3 regions of the Peribacillus aracenensis genome follow, and region 3 is predicted to be linked to each of the others. Evidence: riboswitches for the same ligand, from Rfam matches in the RefSeq annotation. Region 3 holds a riboswitch; each other region holds the start of a gene.
The links. A riboswitch is a leader RNA that binds a small molecule or an ion and turns the genes downstream of it on or off. The one in region 3 is predicted to bind thiamine pyrophosphate.
Positions count from the first base shown of each region.

Region 1: another riboswitch for thiamine pyrophosphate. It lies ahead of tenA (thiaminase II); the one in region 3 lies ahead of thiC (phosphomethylpyrimidine synthase ThiC).
Region 2: another riboswitch for thiamine pyrophosphate. It lies ahead of tenA (thiaminase II); the one in region 3 lies ahead of thiC (phosphomethylpyrimidine synthase ThiC).

Region 1 is NZ_JANZMJ010000011.1:59,652-65,313, reverse strand. It holds gene N0M92_RS13090 (acyl-CoA dehydrogenase family protein) at 1-414, shown strand, start outside; gene menB (1,4-dihydroxy-2-naphthoyl-CoA synthase) at 562-1,362, shown strand; gene N0M92_RS13080 (AMP-binding protein) at 1,381-3,018, shown strand; gene N0M92_RS13075 (SDR family NAD(P)-dependent oxidoreductase) at 3,071-3,817, shown strand; TPP riboswitch at 3,952-4,080, shown strand; gene tenA (thiaminase II) at 4,216-4,899, shown strand; gene N0M92_RS13065 (ECF transporter S component) at 4,914-5,498, shown strand; gene N0M92_RS13060 (ABC transporter ATP-binding protein) at 5,509-5,662, shown strand, end outside.
Region 2 is NZ_JANZMJ010000001.1:161,109-166,770, reverse strand. It holds gene N0M92_RS00840 (ABC transporter ATP-binding protein) at 1-338, shown strand, start outside; gene N0M92_RS00835 (GDSL-type esterase/lipase family protein) at 390-1,091, opposite strand; gene N0M92_RS00830 (GNAT family N-acetyltransferase) at 1,309-1,815, shown strand; gene N0M92_RS00825 (aspartyl-phosphate phosphatase Spo0E family protein) at 1,884-2,078, opposite strand; gene N0M92_RS00820 (Fur-regulated basic protein FbpA) at 2,332-2,520, opposite strand; SAM riboswitch class I at 2,697-2,801, opposite strand; TPP riboswitch at 2,960-3,065, shown strand; gene tenA (thiaminase II) at 3,156-3,845, shown strand; gene thiW (energy coupling factor transporter S component ThiW) at 3,849-4,370, shown strand; gene thiD (bifunctional hydroxymethylpyrimidine kinase/phosphomethylpyrimidine kinase) at 4,339-5,145, shown strand; gene thiM (hydroxyethylthiazole kinase) at 5,142-5,662, shown strand, end outside.
Region 3 is NZ_JANZMJ010000021.1:16,203-21,864, forward strand. It holds gene N0M92_RS19100 (hypothetical protein) at 132-584, shown strand; gene N0M92_RS19105 (histidine phosphatase family protein) at 819-1,352, shown strand; gene N0M92_RS19110 (HAD family hydrolase) at 1,522-2,310, shown strand; TPP riboswitch at 2,426-2,540, shown strand; gene thiC (phosphomethylpyrimidine synthase ThiC) at 2,676-4,457, shown strand; gene N0M92_RS19120 (hypothetical protein) at 4,480-4,650, shown strand; gene N0M92_RS19125 (spore coat protein) at 5,111-5,662, shown strand, end outside.

The DNA of each region.
Region 1 (5,662 bases), on a different contig from region 3:
CAATGTGTGGGCACCGCTTCCCAAAGTATTGATGAAACCATCGAATATGTAAAAATCAGGCATTCATTTGGTAAACCGTTGGCGACATATCAAGGGGTCTCCTTCCCCCTTGTGACCCACCATACCCAATTAGAACTGGTTAAGTGGCAAGCCTACCGAGGCCTTTGGCTTCGTGACCAAGGGCTGAATCATAGTAAAGAATCGGCTTCCGTTAAGTGGTTAGGTCCTAAATATAGTGTAGAAGCTATCCATGAATGTTTACTGTTGAATGGTCATTATGCTTATACGAAGGAAATGCCTCTTGAGCAACGCTTGCGTGATGTGATTGGGTTGGAAATTGGTGATGGCACTGCTCAAGCCAATATGATGGTCATTGCAAAGGACATTATAGGAAAGGAGTTCCGTTCTCATTAATCCAATGGATTGGTATTTTTGCATTCTGTTGAATACGAAGAAACTGAAATTATTCACAGTCGTATTGGGTACCGATTAAGTTTGTAATTAACGGTGAAATGATGGGATACAAGGCAAATCACTAAGATAATGAAGGGAATGAAAACGATGGAATTAACAGATGTAATCTATGAAAAAAATGGTGGGATTGCAAAGATAACAATGAACAGACCTAAAGTTTATAACGCTTTTCGTGCCAGAACCATTCAGGAATTAATTTGGGCTTTCCGGGACGCTTGGGATGATAATCGTGTTGGTATCGTGATTCTGACGGGAGCAGGTGAGAAAGCATTTTGTGTAGGTGGAGATCAAAAAGAAAAGGGAGAAGAAGGAGGATATAATCATTCGGGTGGTTTAGGAGGCGGAATGGGACTGGAAATCGAAACGCTGCACCAAACGATCCGCAACATTCCTAAGCCGGTCATTGCAGCGGTTAATGGGTTTGCCATCGGAGGCGGGCATGTCCTGCATGTCATTTGTGACCTCACCATTGCTTCTGACACGGCAAAATTTGGCCAGAGTGGGCCAAAGGTCGGTAGTTATGATGCAGGTTTTGGTTCAGCTTATTTAGCACGAATTGTCGGAGAAAAGAAAGCAAGGGAAATCTGGTATTTATGTGAACAATATTCTGCACAAGAAGCAAAAGAAATGGGACTTGTGAATAAAATCGTTGCCTCGGAACAATTGCACGAGGCAGCAGAGGAGTGGGCAAGAAAGATCCTTGATAAGAGTCCTACTGCGCTAAAAATGCTCAAATATTCCTTTAATGCAGATAGTGCCAACATTCAAGGGATTTCTCAACTATCGATGGGCAGTTTAGCGATGTTTTACAATACAAAAGAATCGGAAGAAGGAAAAAATGCCTTCCTAGAAAAGAGGCCTGTAGATTTTAAAAAATTCAGAGGTTGATGAGGGGGATGAAAACTGGTGAAATTGGAGACGATTTTGACTCAGGAGTATGTGGGGGAATTTAAAGGCGTTTGGCCGAATCGTACCATCTTGGATTATTTGAATGATGCTATAGTAAAGCATCCAGATAAGATGGCTATTATCGATAAAAAAAGTAGTTTTACTTACAAACAGCTTGGTAAGTTGGTCGATCGGGTCGCTTTGGGTCTCTTGCATATAGGATTGGGTAAGGGGGATGTTGTCTCTTTTCAACTGCCTAACTGGAATGAATTTATAATCATGCATTATGCTGTTACAAGAATCGGTGCCATTAGCAATCCATTGATACCAATTTATCGAGATAGGGAAATTGGCTATATGGTTGGGATGGCAGAATCTAAAATGATTGTTGTACCAGAGTATTTCCGTGGGTTTTATTACCCTGACATGATTGAAAGACTAAGTCATCAATGGCCATCAATGAAACATATATACGTGATGGGTGACAGAGCGCCGAATGGGATGAAACTGTTCTCCTCTTTATTTGAGGAACCTTGGGAAGACCGGATGGATTCATCCATTTTGGATGAAATCACACTTGACCCCAATGATGTGACTGAAATTATCTTTACCTCGGGAACCACAGGAAGTCCAAAAGGAGTTATGCATACCCATAATACTCTTTGTATATCAACGAATTATTGGATTGACCGCTTACATTTAACATCCGATGATGTTCTTTTCATGGCGTCAACGTTCGCCCATCAAACAGGTTTTGGTTATGGAGTTAGGCTCCCTACACATATTGGAGGTACGGGAGTCTATCAAGACATTTGGAATCCGAAAGAGTTTATTGAATGGGTAGAGAGGGAGAAAATAACGTTTACGGCCGGAGCTACTCCTTTTCTGCAAGATACGGTTCAAATGGAGGGGATAGAAAGGTATGACCTTAATTCGCTACGAGTCTTCGTAGCTTTAGGTGCCCCGATTCCCAGGCATTTAGTAAAGGAAGCCATGGAAAAAGTCCCGTTCAAAATATTGTCAGGGTGGGGTCAAACGGAAGATGGCTTGGTAACCTTGACGAGACTTGAAGATCCAGAAGAAAAACTGACGAATACCGACGGAACTCCGTTTCCGGGAATGGAACTAAAGGTCGTAGATTTTGAAGGGGAGGTCTGTGCCCCGAATATAGAAGGCTCTTTATTAGTAAGGGGTCCGGCTCTTTTTGTCGGCTATTTTAAACGGATCGAGGATACTTTAGCTGAATATAGTGACGGATGGTTCATTACCGGTGATCGGGCATTCATTGATGAAGAAGGATATATTCGAATTTCTGGAAGAAACAAAGACATAATCATACGTGGCGGTGAAAATATTCCAGTCGCTTATGTAGAAAATGTATTGTATGAACACCCGGATATTTCTAGCGCTCAGGTTATTGCAGTTCCAGATTCCCGTCTTCAGGAAAAAGCATGTGCATGTATCAGCATGAAAACGGGGAAGAGCCCGATCACGATGGATTCCATGCAGGAATTTCTCTCGCAAAAGGGTTTGGCCAAACAATATTGGCCTGAACTTCTTGAAATAATGGATGACTTTCCTCGTACGGCAAGCGGGAAAATCCAGAAATTCCGGCTCCGGGAAATGATAAATGAAAAGTTAGTCGACAAGATATAAGCAGTTTAAATAAATCCATATTGACTAAATGGTGAAAGTGGAGGGAAATACGATGAATAAAAGAATCGCATTTATTACCGGTGCCGGAAGCGGAATCGGCAGAGAGATTGCAAAAAAATTGGCTTCTTGCAATTTTAACATCATCGTGGCTGATATAAATCATAAAAATGCTGAGGAAACGGTTTCTTTAATCGAAAATTCGGGTTTTGAAGCTAGGGCGATCCATTGTGATGTAACCAAATTAGAAAGTGTTAAAAAGGCCGTTGAAGAAACAGTGAATCATTATCATAAAATAGATATATTGGTTAATAATGCAGGCTGGGATAAGGTGGAACCTTTTTTAAAAAGTGATCCTAGCACTTGGAAAAGGATTATCGATATTAATTTACTTGGGCAGATCCATACTTGCAAGGAAATTTTACCTCTCATGATTGAAAATGGTTACGGAAAGGTAGTAAATATTGCATCTGATGCAGCTAGAGTAGGATCAAGTGGAGAGGCAGTTTATTCGGCTGCTAAGGGAGGGGTGATTGCCTTCACAAAAACGATAGCAAGAGAAATGGCACGTCACAAACTAAACATCAATTGTATTGCACCAGGTCCAGCAGATACACCTCTATTTCAAGAAATAGGCTCGTATAATGAAGGTATAGCAGGTGCCTTGGAAAAAGCGATTCCTTTTCGCCGGCTAGCTCAACCAGAGGACATTGCCAGTGCTGTTGCCTATTTCGTTTCGGAAGATGCAGGGTATATTACGGGGCAAACACTTTCCGTAAATGGTGGATTAACTATGGTCTAATCAATATAGTTGGGTGGTTATGCAAGATTGAAAGGCTAGTAAACCTAAAGCATTAGGTTGAAAATTTTTCTAAAACGTTTGACAATTGGATTTATCGTGTTAATATAAAGGCAAATGAAAATAAAATATACAATTTGTACCACTAGGGGTGCTTTATAGGTAAAAGTTGATTTTACCGCAGAAGCTGAGATTAGAGTATGACTTTAAGACCCTTAGAACCTGATCTGGTTTATACCAGCGTAGGGAAGTGGGGTCTGGAACGATACGTTTCTGTATTTTTTCAAGTACAACCACTTTCTTTACGTTTAAGAAAGTGGTTTTTTGTTTGCAAAAAAAAGGGGTGATAAAAGTTTTTTTCTGTAAGATTCATTGAAAAATACTATTTGGAGGTAATGGACATGAAGTTTTCAGAGGAAATCCGTCGGGAAGTTGATCATATTTGGGAAGCTAGTTTTAATCACCCGTTTGTTGCAGGAATAGGAGATGGCACATTGCCATTGGAATGTTTTCGTTTTTATGTCATGCAAGATGCCTATTATTTATCTCATTTTGCCAGGGTTCAAGCTTTAGGGGCAGTCAAAGCTACAGATTTACATACAACAAGCAGGCTTGCCGGCCATGCACAAGGAACATATGAAGCAGAGTTGAAGCTTCATGAGAATTTCTCTGAGAGATTAGGCATCACAAAAGAAGAAAGGGAAAATTTCAAACCCGCCCCGACCGCTTATGCTTATACTTCCCATATGTATCGTGCAGCTTATTCGGGACATTTAGGTGATGTTATTGCAGCCATCTTGCCGTGTTACTGGCTATATTATGAAATAGGTGAAAAGCTGCAAGGTTGCATACCCGAAGAGCCGATTTATCAAGAATGGATAGCGGCGTACGGAGGAGAGTGGTTCCGCACTTTGGTGGAAGAACAAATTGCGAGGCTTGATGAGATTGCTGAAAAAGTAACGGACGAAGATAAGGAGAGAATGAAAGAGCATTTTATCCTTAGCAGCCAATATGAATACTCATTTTGGGAAATGGCTTATCGTTTAGAGACATGGCCTGTGCACCAGGAAACACTGGAAGTATAAAGGAGAATGAAATAATGAAAAAAGGATTGAAATTAACGGATATATTAGTCACGATCGTGATTTCGGTAGCATTTGGAATCGTTTATATCCTTTGGGGTTCGATTTACTATTCCGCTAAACCATTAGGATTACATCTGGATCAACTTATTTATGGAATGTGGTTTATAGCTGGTCCCGTCGCCTTTTTAATTTTACGGAAACCGGGTGTGGCACTTTTGGCGGAGATTGCTGCAGCTTCCGGGGAATTCTTTCTAGGTTCTCCTTGGGGGCTGACCGTACTGTTATATGGGGTGGTCCAAGGTTTGTTCGCGGAACTGGTGTTCATGGCGTTCAAATATAAAAAATTCAATATTTCGGTGGCCGTTTTAGCTGCGGTAGCTTCCTGCCTTGCATCCGTACTAATGGATTTTGCATACGGGGAAATTGGTGCGCTATCTACTTGGAATCTATCTTTATTCATGATAGCGAGGTTTGTGGGTTCCATTTTCTTTGCAGGTATGACTGCCTATTATCTAGTTAAAGTCCTGGAAGCGACAGGAGTAACCAATCTTGTTCGTCCGGTTTCAAATAAAGATTATGCAGAACTGGATCAAAATTAGGTTGAGGGCCATGGAACCAATCATTTCTGTTGAGAAGTTAAGAATGAAATATCCCGGTGATGAATCTTTGATTTTCAAGGACCTATCCTTATCGTTTGATAAAGGAGAAAAGGTACTATTGTTGGGACCGTCAGGATGTGGTAAGTCCACTCTTTTGCAAGTGT
Region 2 (5,662 bases), on a different contig from region 3:
GAGTCAAGCTTTCAGGCGGACAAAAACAGCGCATTGCCATAGCTAGGGCACTTTTGAAAAATCCGCAAATCATCATTCTCGATGAAGCAACGGCGGCCTTGGATACAGAATCCGAACATTTGATCCAGCAAGCATTGTCACGTTTAATGAAAAACCGGACTTCAATAGTAATTGCACATCGTTTATCGACCATTCATGATGCGGATCAAATTATCGTTCTGGAAAAAGGGCAGGTTCATGAAAAAGGAACACATGAAGAATTATTGCAAAACGACGGCAGATACAAGCAACTCCATGACTTGCAGTTCCCTCAACTTAAAGCGATATCAAATTCCTAGCTACTTCTTAGAGGGCAAAATGCACAGGAAGCCTTCCTGTGCATTTTGCTTTCATTTGAAATCATAACTTTCCAAAACCCGGTTCGCAATGAGCTGATACCCTTTTTCATTCGGATGTAATTTATCACTGAAATACTCTGTTTTCTTTTTATCTTCAAAAAGATCATTTGTAGGAATGAATAACATCCTTTTATCTTTATCCGCTATTCCCTTTATTGACAGGTTATAATCACGAATGTGCTTTTCAAGTTTTTGATTGTCTTTAATTGGGTTATATAGTCCTACTACCAGAATATCCGCCTTATCGTTTGCCTCTATCAAGGTTGATGTAATCTTTTTGAGATGGTTGATATACTCCCGTTTTCCTTCAATGATTTTTCGGTCACTTATTTTCTCCAAGTCCCCTCCGTTACTATTGATCAAGTCATTCGTTCCAATAAAAACGATGAAAGTATCGGCTTCATCAAGTTTCGTTTTAATGCGGTAATCATCAAGCTGTTTCATCACCCCATCCGTTTCCTGGCCTTTTATACCGTAATTCCAAAAACTCACTTTTTGTTCCGATTGCGGATTATTCAATTCATCCTCAAGGCCTTCTATATATCCTTCCCCATCCTTATCCCCTTTTCCATAGGTTAATGAATCTCCAAAAGCCATCACCCTTTGCACCTCTTCCGACTCCGAGGCCTGAAATTCATACGCAGCAAAACATATAACGAGTACTATAATCAATAAACCTGCCAATTTTTTCATTTGGTTCTCCTCTTGTCTCTTTACTAGAAGTATTTAATCTTTTACATACCCCAAAAATCTACAGTCTTAACATAAAAAAATTGTCAGATAAAGATTCAAGAGTGTATGATAATATAAAACTTTCAATGAATTGGGTGTCATTCACCATCCCTTAAACAAAATATGGGATTACCCTTCATTCTGGAGATTGAATAAATGATAGTTAGGAGTTTAAATCATGGAAGAGCTCATAGAGTTTAGAGAGGCAGGACTATCCGATCTGCCCAGAATTGTTGAAATATATAATTCAACAATTGCTTCAAGAATGGTCACGGCAGATACGGAGCCTGTATCCGTCCAATCGAGGGTTAAATGGTTTGAGGAACATCATTCAGAAAGTAGACCGCTATTTATCATTACTATAGAAGGGAAAACTGCTGGATGGATGAGCTTTCAATCCTTCTATGGCAGACCGGCATATAAATCCACTGCCGAAATCAGCATTTATATAGATGATTATTTCCGGGGAAAAGGAATCGGACAAATTTCGATTCAAAAGGCAATTGAATGGAGTCCAAAATTAGGTGTTAAGACTCTATTGGGTTTCATTTTCGCCCACAATACACCAAGCCTTAAGCTTTTTTCCAAATTCGGGTTTGAAGAATGGGCACATTTACCTCAAGTTGCCGAGTTGGATGGGATCGAGCGGGATTTGCTCATTCTTGGTAAACGTGTCGATATGTAATATCATTCTTTAGAGCTATTGCCTTGAGCAGTAGCTTTTTCATATTAATCGAGTGCGAATTGGCTAATTTAAAAATACCTATATGCTTTCTGGAGGTAAAAATGTTCACAATCTCTTTTACTTGTTAACGCATTTAATAGCGTATCCAATTCTTGACTGGCTTGAACAGTTAGCAGACTTGATAAGCCGTAAATTGCTGCCAAGTTGATCATTTCTTTTCTTTTCTCTTCTATTTTTTCTATAGTTACCTTAAGGCAAGGCATTATATAGCCACCTCCCATTTATTCAATTTTTTTACACTTTCATCATAATGAATCTACTAGTTAAAATCAACTATTTTTCGGAAATTAAATGTGTTATTTTAAAGGATAAATGTGACAAAATGACTATTAATCCTGTAATTATGTATATTTTGTGTCATTTTCTATTAAACGCAAAAAAGCATCCACTAGTGTAGACTGTGAATGCTTACATCATATCTCTTATCCAAGAACCCAAACTATAGTCCATCGTTTACTATGTCATCCATTCAGAAGGTGACTCGGTATTTGGTTTATTTATAACAATCTTATATTCATCTTCAAGTACTTTTAATGGGGCATCATAAAGATGCCTTTCATCAGAGGTTTTGTATACTCCATTGGCCAATAACTCTTCAATAAGCTTTGCCTTCCTCTGTTCGATCCTCTTAAATAATTCTGCCATGTAAATGGCTCCTTTCCTAGTCATCCTAGAGCCTGCTTCTAGTTAGCTAAACTTTATCAACTTGTTTTATTTTCACCAAATTATATATACCTTTTCTATTATGTCACTAAACGTTATTTCCCAAAAATAAAAGCCCCTTCTAATTCAAGAAGAGGCTGACAGTGTCCGTACGGCTCTTCTTATCTTCCAAGCATATGCTTGTTGGATTTAGCACAGTTCCCAAAACGGGTCCGCTGCCGAGGTTTCTTTGGGCCAAGTCCCTCCACCTCTCTGGATAAGAAATCGATATATAAATGATGTAGACATGATTTTATCCTAATAACCATCAAAAGTCAATTACCTGGTTCTCCCTTTTTTCCTGGACATAAAATGGTCCCTCTTTTAAATGTAGGTTGCATTTTCTTGTCTTTCTGATATGATGTCAGTAATTACATACAATTCACACCACTAGGGGAGTCTTTTTTTAAGACTGAGATGGAATTAGTTCCGGACCCTTTGAACCTGAACCGGCTCATACCGGCGGAGGGAAGTGGATGATATCGTCCATTTTCAGACTATATCCATCTACCCCGTTCCGTATTCAGGAACGGGGTTTTTTCATGAACAAAGGGATCCATTCTAAAGGAGGATGAACAATGGAGAATGTTAAATTAGAAACATTCAGTGATAGACTACATGCACGGTCAAAAGAGATTTGGAAAAGGAACCATTCACATCCCTTCGTCCAGGCAATTGGAAATGGTACGCTTCCTGAAAAGAAATTTGCCTATTATCTGAAGCAGGACTATATCTATCTCATGGATTATTCCAAGCTCTTTGCTTTAGGTGTAATCAAAGCTCATAACATCGAAACCATGGCAAAGTTTGCGAGTATTTTAAATGAAACCCTTCAAGTGGAAATGGATATTCATCGGCATTATGCTTCCGAATTCGGGATCACTTCCAAGGAATTGGAAGATACAGAACCTACTCCAACGACTCTAGCCTATACAGGCTATATGCTAAATGCAGCTCAGCATGGGACTTTGGCAGACTTGATCGCCTGTCTCCTGCCCTGCGCTTGGGATTATTATGAAATCGGTTTGCTACTAAAAGAACAAAATGGAGCAGCATTGGAAAACAATCGCTACGCAGATTGGATAAGGTCCTATTCATCTCCTGAATTCGGGGAAGCACATAAATGGCTGATCGCTTTGTTGGAAGAATTGACGGAAGGCATGCCAGAAAAGGAACTTCTTAGATTAGAAAAGCACTTTTTGGTTACTTCCCGATATGAATATTTATTTTGGGATATGGTTCATAATGAGCAAGATTGGCCGCTGTAGATGATGAATCCTGTCAAGAAACTGACGTTGACTGCCATGATCACGGCTATTACAACGCTGACCAGTTCATTTATTTTCATTCCTGCAGGATTTGCAAAGGTCTTTCCTATTCAGCATCTGGCAAATGTCCTGACGGCCGTTCTATTGGGGCCAGCTTATGCAGTGACACAAGCTTTTTTAGTTTCCATCATTAGAAACATGTCTGGTACCGGTTCAATTTTCGCCTTTCCCGGTAGCATGATCGGTGCACTTTTGGCTGCCATCCTTTACCGAAAAACACAAAGCTTAAAATTTGCCTGTTTAGGGGAAGTGATCGGGACCGGTATTCTCGGTTCCCTAGCCTGTTATCCACTTGCCCTCCTACTATTGGGGGAAAAAGCTGCTCTTTTTGGTTTTTTACCGGCTTTTATGCTCAGTTCATTCGCTGGTGCGATTTTAGCATTCATATTACTTAAAATACTTCTAAAAAATACTTATATGAAGGGGTTTTTTTATGAAAACAGCATTAACCATCGCAGGCTCTGATTCAGGGGGCGGCGCAGGAATACAAGCGGATTTAAAAACATTTTCTGCACATGGTGTCTTTGGAATGTCTGCCATCACAGCCGTAACCGCACAAAATACAATGGAAGTCCGTTCAGTACAGCCAATTGAAACAGCAATCATATCAGATCAAATTGCAGCTATCTTTGAAGATATTCCTGTCGATGCAGTAAAAATAGGCATGCTTGGATCAAAAGAAATCGTGGAAACTGTCGCTGCGTCCCTTAAAACCTTCTTGCCTGCCATCGTTATCCTTGACCCTGTCATGATTTCCAAAAGCGGTCATCATTTGCTCGACGAAAAGGCTGTCTCTGCCTTAAAAATGGATTTGCTTCCGCTTGCAACACTTGTAACCCCTAATGTACCGGAAGCGGAAGTACTTACTGGCTTGTCGATTCGAACGGAACAAGATTTCTACAAAGCATGCATTTCTATACAAGAAATGGGTCCCAAAGCCGTTTTACTTAAAGGAGGCCATGCAGCAGGAAATCCAAATGATCTTTTTTATGATGGGACTGACTTCCAATGGATCGAGGGAGAGCGCATCCATACAAAGAACACTCATGGCACGGGCTGTACCCTATCATCCGCCATTACATCAAACCTGGCAAATGGGCTGCCATTGCAAGAGTCGATCGAAAAGGCCAAGACCTATATTTCTGAAGCGATACGCAATAGCTTTTCAATCGGTAAAGGTCATGGACCTGTCCATCATTTTCATTCATTTTCAAAAAAAGAACGGAGTGAATTAATATGAAGGTTTCTGCAGCCGATTTATTCGTGAAGGTAAAAGAAAGAAAACCACTCATTCACCAAATCACCAACTTTGTTACGGTCAACGACTGTGCAAATGCCACCCTTGCCATCGGTGGTTCACCAGTAATGACTTCGAGCCCAAGAGAAGTGGCGGATATGGTCAAATTAGCAGATGCATTGGTTTTGAATTTCGGTACGATTGATGATAAAGCCTTGGAAGCAATGGAGATTGCCGGTAAGACGGCAAATACCATGGATATCCCGGTCATTTTGGACCCGGTGGGAGTTGGTGCCACCCCCTATCGTACAGAGCAGGTCAAAGGGCTCCTTAGTAAGGTTACTTTCCAAATCATTCGCGGGAATGCGAGTGAGATCCTTTCATTGATGGGTGGGGATACCGTTACACGCGGGGTGGATTCGGGGGAACTAGCGATTAGCCATGCAGAGCTGGCTGCACAAGCAGCTAATAAATTGAATAGCATCGTCGTGGTCAGCGGAGCAAAGGATGCGGTCAGCGA
Region 3 (5,662 bases):
AGCATATGACTCAAAAAGAAGAGTTGATTTAATAATTAGATGCATTGCCAAGTGAACTTGAATAAGGGTTTTGGGTAATGAGATGGAGTATTTTTATTATATAATAATAGTGACAAAAGGAGGATATATGGATGGTATATAATTCGGCAGCAGAACTTTGTGAAGGGTTTGGGTATCCGCCCGTTCACGTTAAATTGACGATAGAGATCGTCGATAAGAGATTGGGACCTGTAACGGCGGAAGCAGAGATTGCCATCAAGCCTGTTAAGTCAAAGGAATATCTAGAAGTATTGGTGGAAGAATTGGAATCTGAGCATATCTTTGCTGATGAAAATGGCAGTATCTATGGCAGCTTCGGCATCGATCAAAGTATCCAGATATATGATGAAGTCCTGGCTACAATTCCGTTCGAAGAGTTAATAGGAAAGGAAAATTGGAAAGAGATAATTGAGGAATCAATCACTGTGGATAAGCTAAAGGAACAACTGAGGAAATCCCTCAATGATTATCAATTCAGTGATTTAAGCGGGAAATATAAATTCAGGAAAAGATGTACGATAACGGAACTTCAATTCATAGAATAAACCAAAACTGGAGAAGGCGAAATGCTTTCTCTTTTTTTGATGCCATCATAATCAAAAGCTGATAGTGAGACAATCCGTAAGAGTTTTTAAGCATACACAATGTCAAGAAGAGATCAGTAAGGTTTTTTATGGTTGCAACATACATTTTTTTATGGTTTTACATAGGGTAATATATTGATAAGGACTTTTACAAGAAAACGAAATGTATATTTTAAAAGTTAAAAAGGAGAATATATGAAAATTGGTTTGGTACGGCATTTTAAGGTGGCACATGAATTTCCCACTGGGAGACCTGTTACGGCGGATGATATGAGGCAATGGTTTGAGGACTATGATGCAGCGGATATCATTTACGGAACGACTTTGTTTGGTGTGGAGGAATGGCAGGAATGCTATTGCAGTGATATGTCGAGAGCTGTCAAGACAGCGGAACATATCTATCCAGGTACGGTTCATCGGATGGAGGAGCTGCGGGAAATACCTTCCCCTCCACTTAAAGGAAAGGTTAAGCTGCCGTTCATCCTTTGGGCCATCTGGATCCGCTGCTGCTCGGTAATCAACAAGCAGACAAGGGCGGAAATTAAGATCGCTGAGCGAAGGATCAATAAAGTATTGGATGAGGTCTTAGCAAAGGGGGACAGGGATGTTCTGATCGTGAGTCATGCCGCCCTCATGGTATATATGAGGAAAGAGCTGATACGACGGGGGTTCAATGGTCCAAAGTTCAAGATTGCCAGTAATGGAAAGCTTTATGTATTTAAAAGATGATAAAGGGAATATATTAGGTTTCCTACCAGAAAGGGTAAGTCATTTTTGCTTATTTTAAGAAAGAGGAATTCATTTTCCGAATAGTTATTCTTTTTTTATTGGTTGTGGTTTATTATTGTAATAGTGTAATTTCTACGAATTCAATAATAGGGAAAGAGGGGTGGACATTTTGCTGAAGGCAGTTTTTTTTGATTTAGATGATACATTACTTTGGGATCAGAAAAGTGTAAAAGAGGCTTTTGTGGCCACATGCGAAGTGGCTAAGGAGAAATATGGCCTGAATGTCGACGAGTTTGAAGAGGCTGTGCGAAAGGAAGCACGTGAGCTTTATTCTTCTTACGATACATATGCATTCACTAAAATGATCGGAATTAACCCATTTGAGGGATTATGGGGAAACTTTCAGGATGATCATGATGAATTCCGGAAGATGGCCGGGATTGCACCGGCTTATCGGAAAGAAGCGTGGACGAGAGGTTTGAAGGCATTAGGGATCGATGATCCGGAATTTGGGCTTGAACTGGCAGAACGTTTTCCGGCCGAGAGACGCAAAAAGCCATTTATCTATGAAGAGTCCTTCCGTGTTCTCGATGAATTAAAAGGGAAGTACAAATTGCTATTGCTTACGAATGGATCGCCTGAACTGCAAAATACCAAACTTGAAATTACGCCTGAACTGGTTCCTTATTTCGACCAAATCGTGATTTCAGGCGCTTTTGGACGAGGTAAACCAGATGCCTCCATTTTTGAGCATGCTTTGGAAATCATGGAGCTTGATAAGGATGAAGTATTGATGGTCGGAGATAATTTAATGACCGATATCCTTGGAGCATCACGGGTAGGCATAAAGTCAGTTTGGATAAATCGCCATGATAAGGAACGGAATGAAGTGATTCCAACCTATGAAATCAAGCATTTAGAGGAGCTTTACCCAATTCTTGAGAGCTTGGGGAATTAATTAATGGCCCTCTCCAAATAACAGATTTTGGAGAGTTGTAATGAAAATATTAGGTCTTTCAAATTATTTACAGAATGAAAAGGGTGATATATAGTTACCCTGTAATCAATTAAATTATTCAGACTAGGGGTGTCCAATAAAAGTTGGGCTGAGAGAGAAGCGCTTAAGCTTCTTAACCCTCAGGACCTGATCTGGTTCATACCAGCGTGGGGAAGTTAGAATCTACTAAACAATGACATTTCAACTGGTCATTTCTGTAGTCATACTAACGTTAGCCGGGTCTTAAATATGAGATCTGGCTTTTTCGTGCGAAATGGATTGGATTTTGTCCTTTTTAAATGAACTTAAAAAGGAGAAATGAAATCATGATGAGTAATTCTGTAAATGACATGAACGTTTCAATTATGTCCAGTTTTGCCGGGAGTAAAAAAGTGTATGCTGAAGGGTCTAGACCTGATATTAAAGTACCTATGCGTGAAATTAAGCTAAGTCCGACTACAGGGTCATTCGGAGAAGAAGAGAATCCGCCTTTACGAGTTTATGACACAAGCGGTTTTTATACGGATTCAGATTATCCCATTGATATTCGTAAAGGACTGGCCCCGATTAGACGAAGCTGGGTTCTGGAACGGGAAGATGTTGAAGAGTATGATGGCCGTGAAATAAAGCCCGAAGATAACGGGTATAAAAAAGTTGAGTCACAATCCAATGCCGAAGTTTTTCCGGGATTGAACAGAAAACCATTGCGTGCAGTGAAAGGGAAAAACGTAACCCAGCTCCATTATGCCCGTAAAGGTATCATTACTCCAGAAATGGAGTTCATTTCGATCAGGGAAAATGTGGCCCCTGAGTTTGTAAGAGAAGAGGTAGCTAGCGGGCGGGCTATCATTCCGGCAAATATTAACCATCCTGAAAGTGAGCCCATGATCATCGGACGTAATTTTCATGTGAAAATAAATGCGAATATTGGGAATTCGGCTGTCAGTTCATCGATCGAAGCTGAAGTGGAGAAAATGACTTGGGCTACACGATGGGGTGCAGACAATATAATGGATCTTTCCACCGGGAAGAATATTCACACGACCCGGGAATGGATTATCAGAAATTCACCTGTGCCAGTTGGGACGGTTCCGATATATCAAGCATTGGAAAAAGTGAATGGAGTCGCGGAGGATTTAAATTGGGAAGTTTTCCGGGATACATTAATCGAGCAGGCTGAGCAAGGTGTCGATTACTTCACCATACACGCTGGTGTCCTTTTGCGATACATCCCCATGACAGCCAAGCGAGTTACGGGAATCGTTTCCCGAGGGGGCTCCATCATGGCACAATGGTGCTTGGCCCACCACCAAGAAAGTTTCCTCTATACTCACTTTGAAGAGATTTGTGAAATCATGAAAGCATATGATGTCTCTTTCTCATTAGGTGACGGCCTTCGTCCTGGATCCATTGCAGATGCAAACGATGAGGCACAATTTGCTGAATTGGAAACACTTGGGGAACTGACGAAGATTGCTTGGAAGCACGATGTTCAAGTCATGGTGGAGGGCCCTGGTCACGTACCGATGCATTTGATTAAAGAAAATATGGATAAGCAGCTGGAAGTCTGTCAAGAAGCACCATTCTATACCCTGGGACCATTGACAACGGATATAGCTCCTGGATACGATCATATCACTTCTGCGATTGGTGCTGCCATGATTGGATGGTTTGGAACTGCCATGCTTTGTTATGTGACACCGAAAGAGCATTTGGGACTTCCGAATAAAGAGGATGTTCGGGTAGGGGTCATCACTTATAAAATTGCGGCCCACGCAGCTGACCTTGCTAAAGGCCATCCGCATGCAAGAAAACGGGATGATGCCCTTTCGAAGGCTAGATTCGAATTTCGTTGGAGAGATCAATTCAATCTTTCCCTAGATCCTGAAAGGGCGGTCGAATATCATGATGAAACTCTACCGGCTGAAGGTGCCAAAACTGCCCATTTCTGTTCAATGTGCGGCCCGAAATTCTGCAGTATGAGAATCTCCCAGGACATCCGTGATCTGGCGAAGGAAAAGGGTCTGGGTTTTGAGTCGGTAATCGATGAAGGGCTTAAAGAAAAAGCGAATGAATTCAGGAAAACGGACGGGGAAATCTATCAATGATTCCGACGAGAGGGAGAATTCGATGAATCGGGTAATCCAGATAAAAGTTGAAATGAAACAGTTGGAAACTCAATTGGAACAGCTGAAAAGAGAGCTGAACATTTTTCGGGAGAATTGTAATCATGAATTTGTACAGAATGACTATAGTCAGCAATGTACAAAGTGCTACTTAATCGAAAGTCTGCAATGGTAGTGATGCCTTAATTGTCCTTTCATTATCTAATCCCCTTAATCATGTTGGGGCATTCAATCACAAAGTCAACATGATTAAGGGGATATTTTTATGCTCATTCATTAAAACAAAGTTGGAAAATATAAATGCTGTTTAATACTTAACAGGTTATTCCTTGTAGCCATTCTTGATAACATTCATCACAGAGCATTTCATTTCTATCCATGTCAGTAACTTGAAACGTTACGGCATGGATTTTTTTCTTCCGTTTCATCAGTACAATAGAAGCATTTTATGTGTCATTAGAAATCCTCCCATTGAAATAAATGTGTTTATAGTTTAAAACGTCACGTTTTTTTTATACAGAAAACATGTCTGCAGCTTAATTGGTCTTCTTGGAAGAGTTTAGAGTGAATAATCCAGTTGGGGTTCAACATACTAAACTTGTTCGCATCATTGATAAAACGAGGAGGGAAATACAATGCAAAACCAATATCAGCAAGGTCAAGTACACCAGAACATGCAAACGGGTGCCATTCCCCCACAAATGAATCACGGTGGTCACGAAGTATTCGATGTACATGAAGTGTTGTCGGGAACGATTGGTACTTTAAACACGTATACTCTTTTGCGTCAGCATATCAAGGATCAGGAATTACTTGACATCTTGGATCGTCAATATCAGTTCATCCAAGATGAATATAATATCTCATTGGAGTGCTTCCAAACGGGCCAGGATCCTTCTAAACGGACCCAGAGCTACAAAATGAATCAAGATAACGATTTTATATATGGATTGACACCAACGCAGCCAAAGAAACCTTTGCAATCCGTCTCGGAAATTACGGATGAATGCATTTCAGGCTTGATGCTTGGAGCTGTCAAGTCTGCAGCATCCATGAAAGCAATGGCAGCGCTTGAAATAACGAATCCGGTGGTTCGCCGCGTATTTGCAGATTCCGTTCCGAACTGCATTGAAATGGCATATGAGATTTCGATATATCAAAACAAACATCATTACTACCAAGTTCCA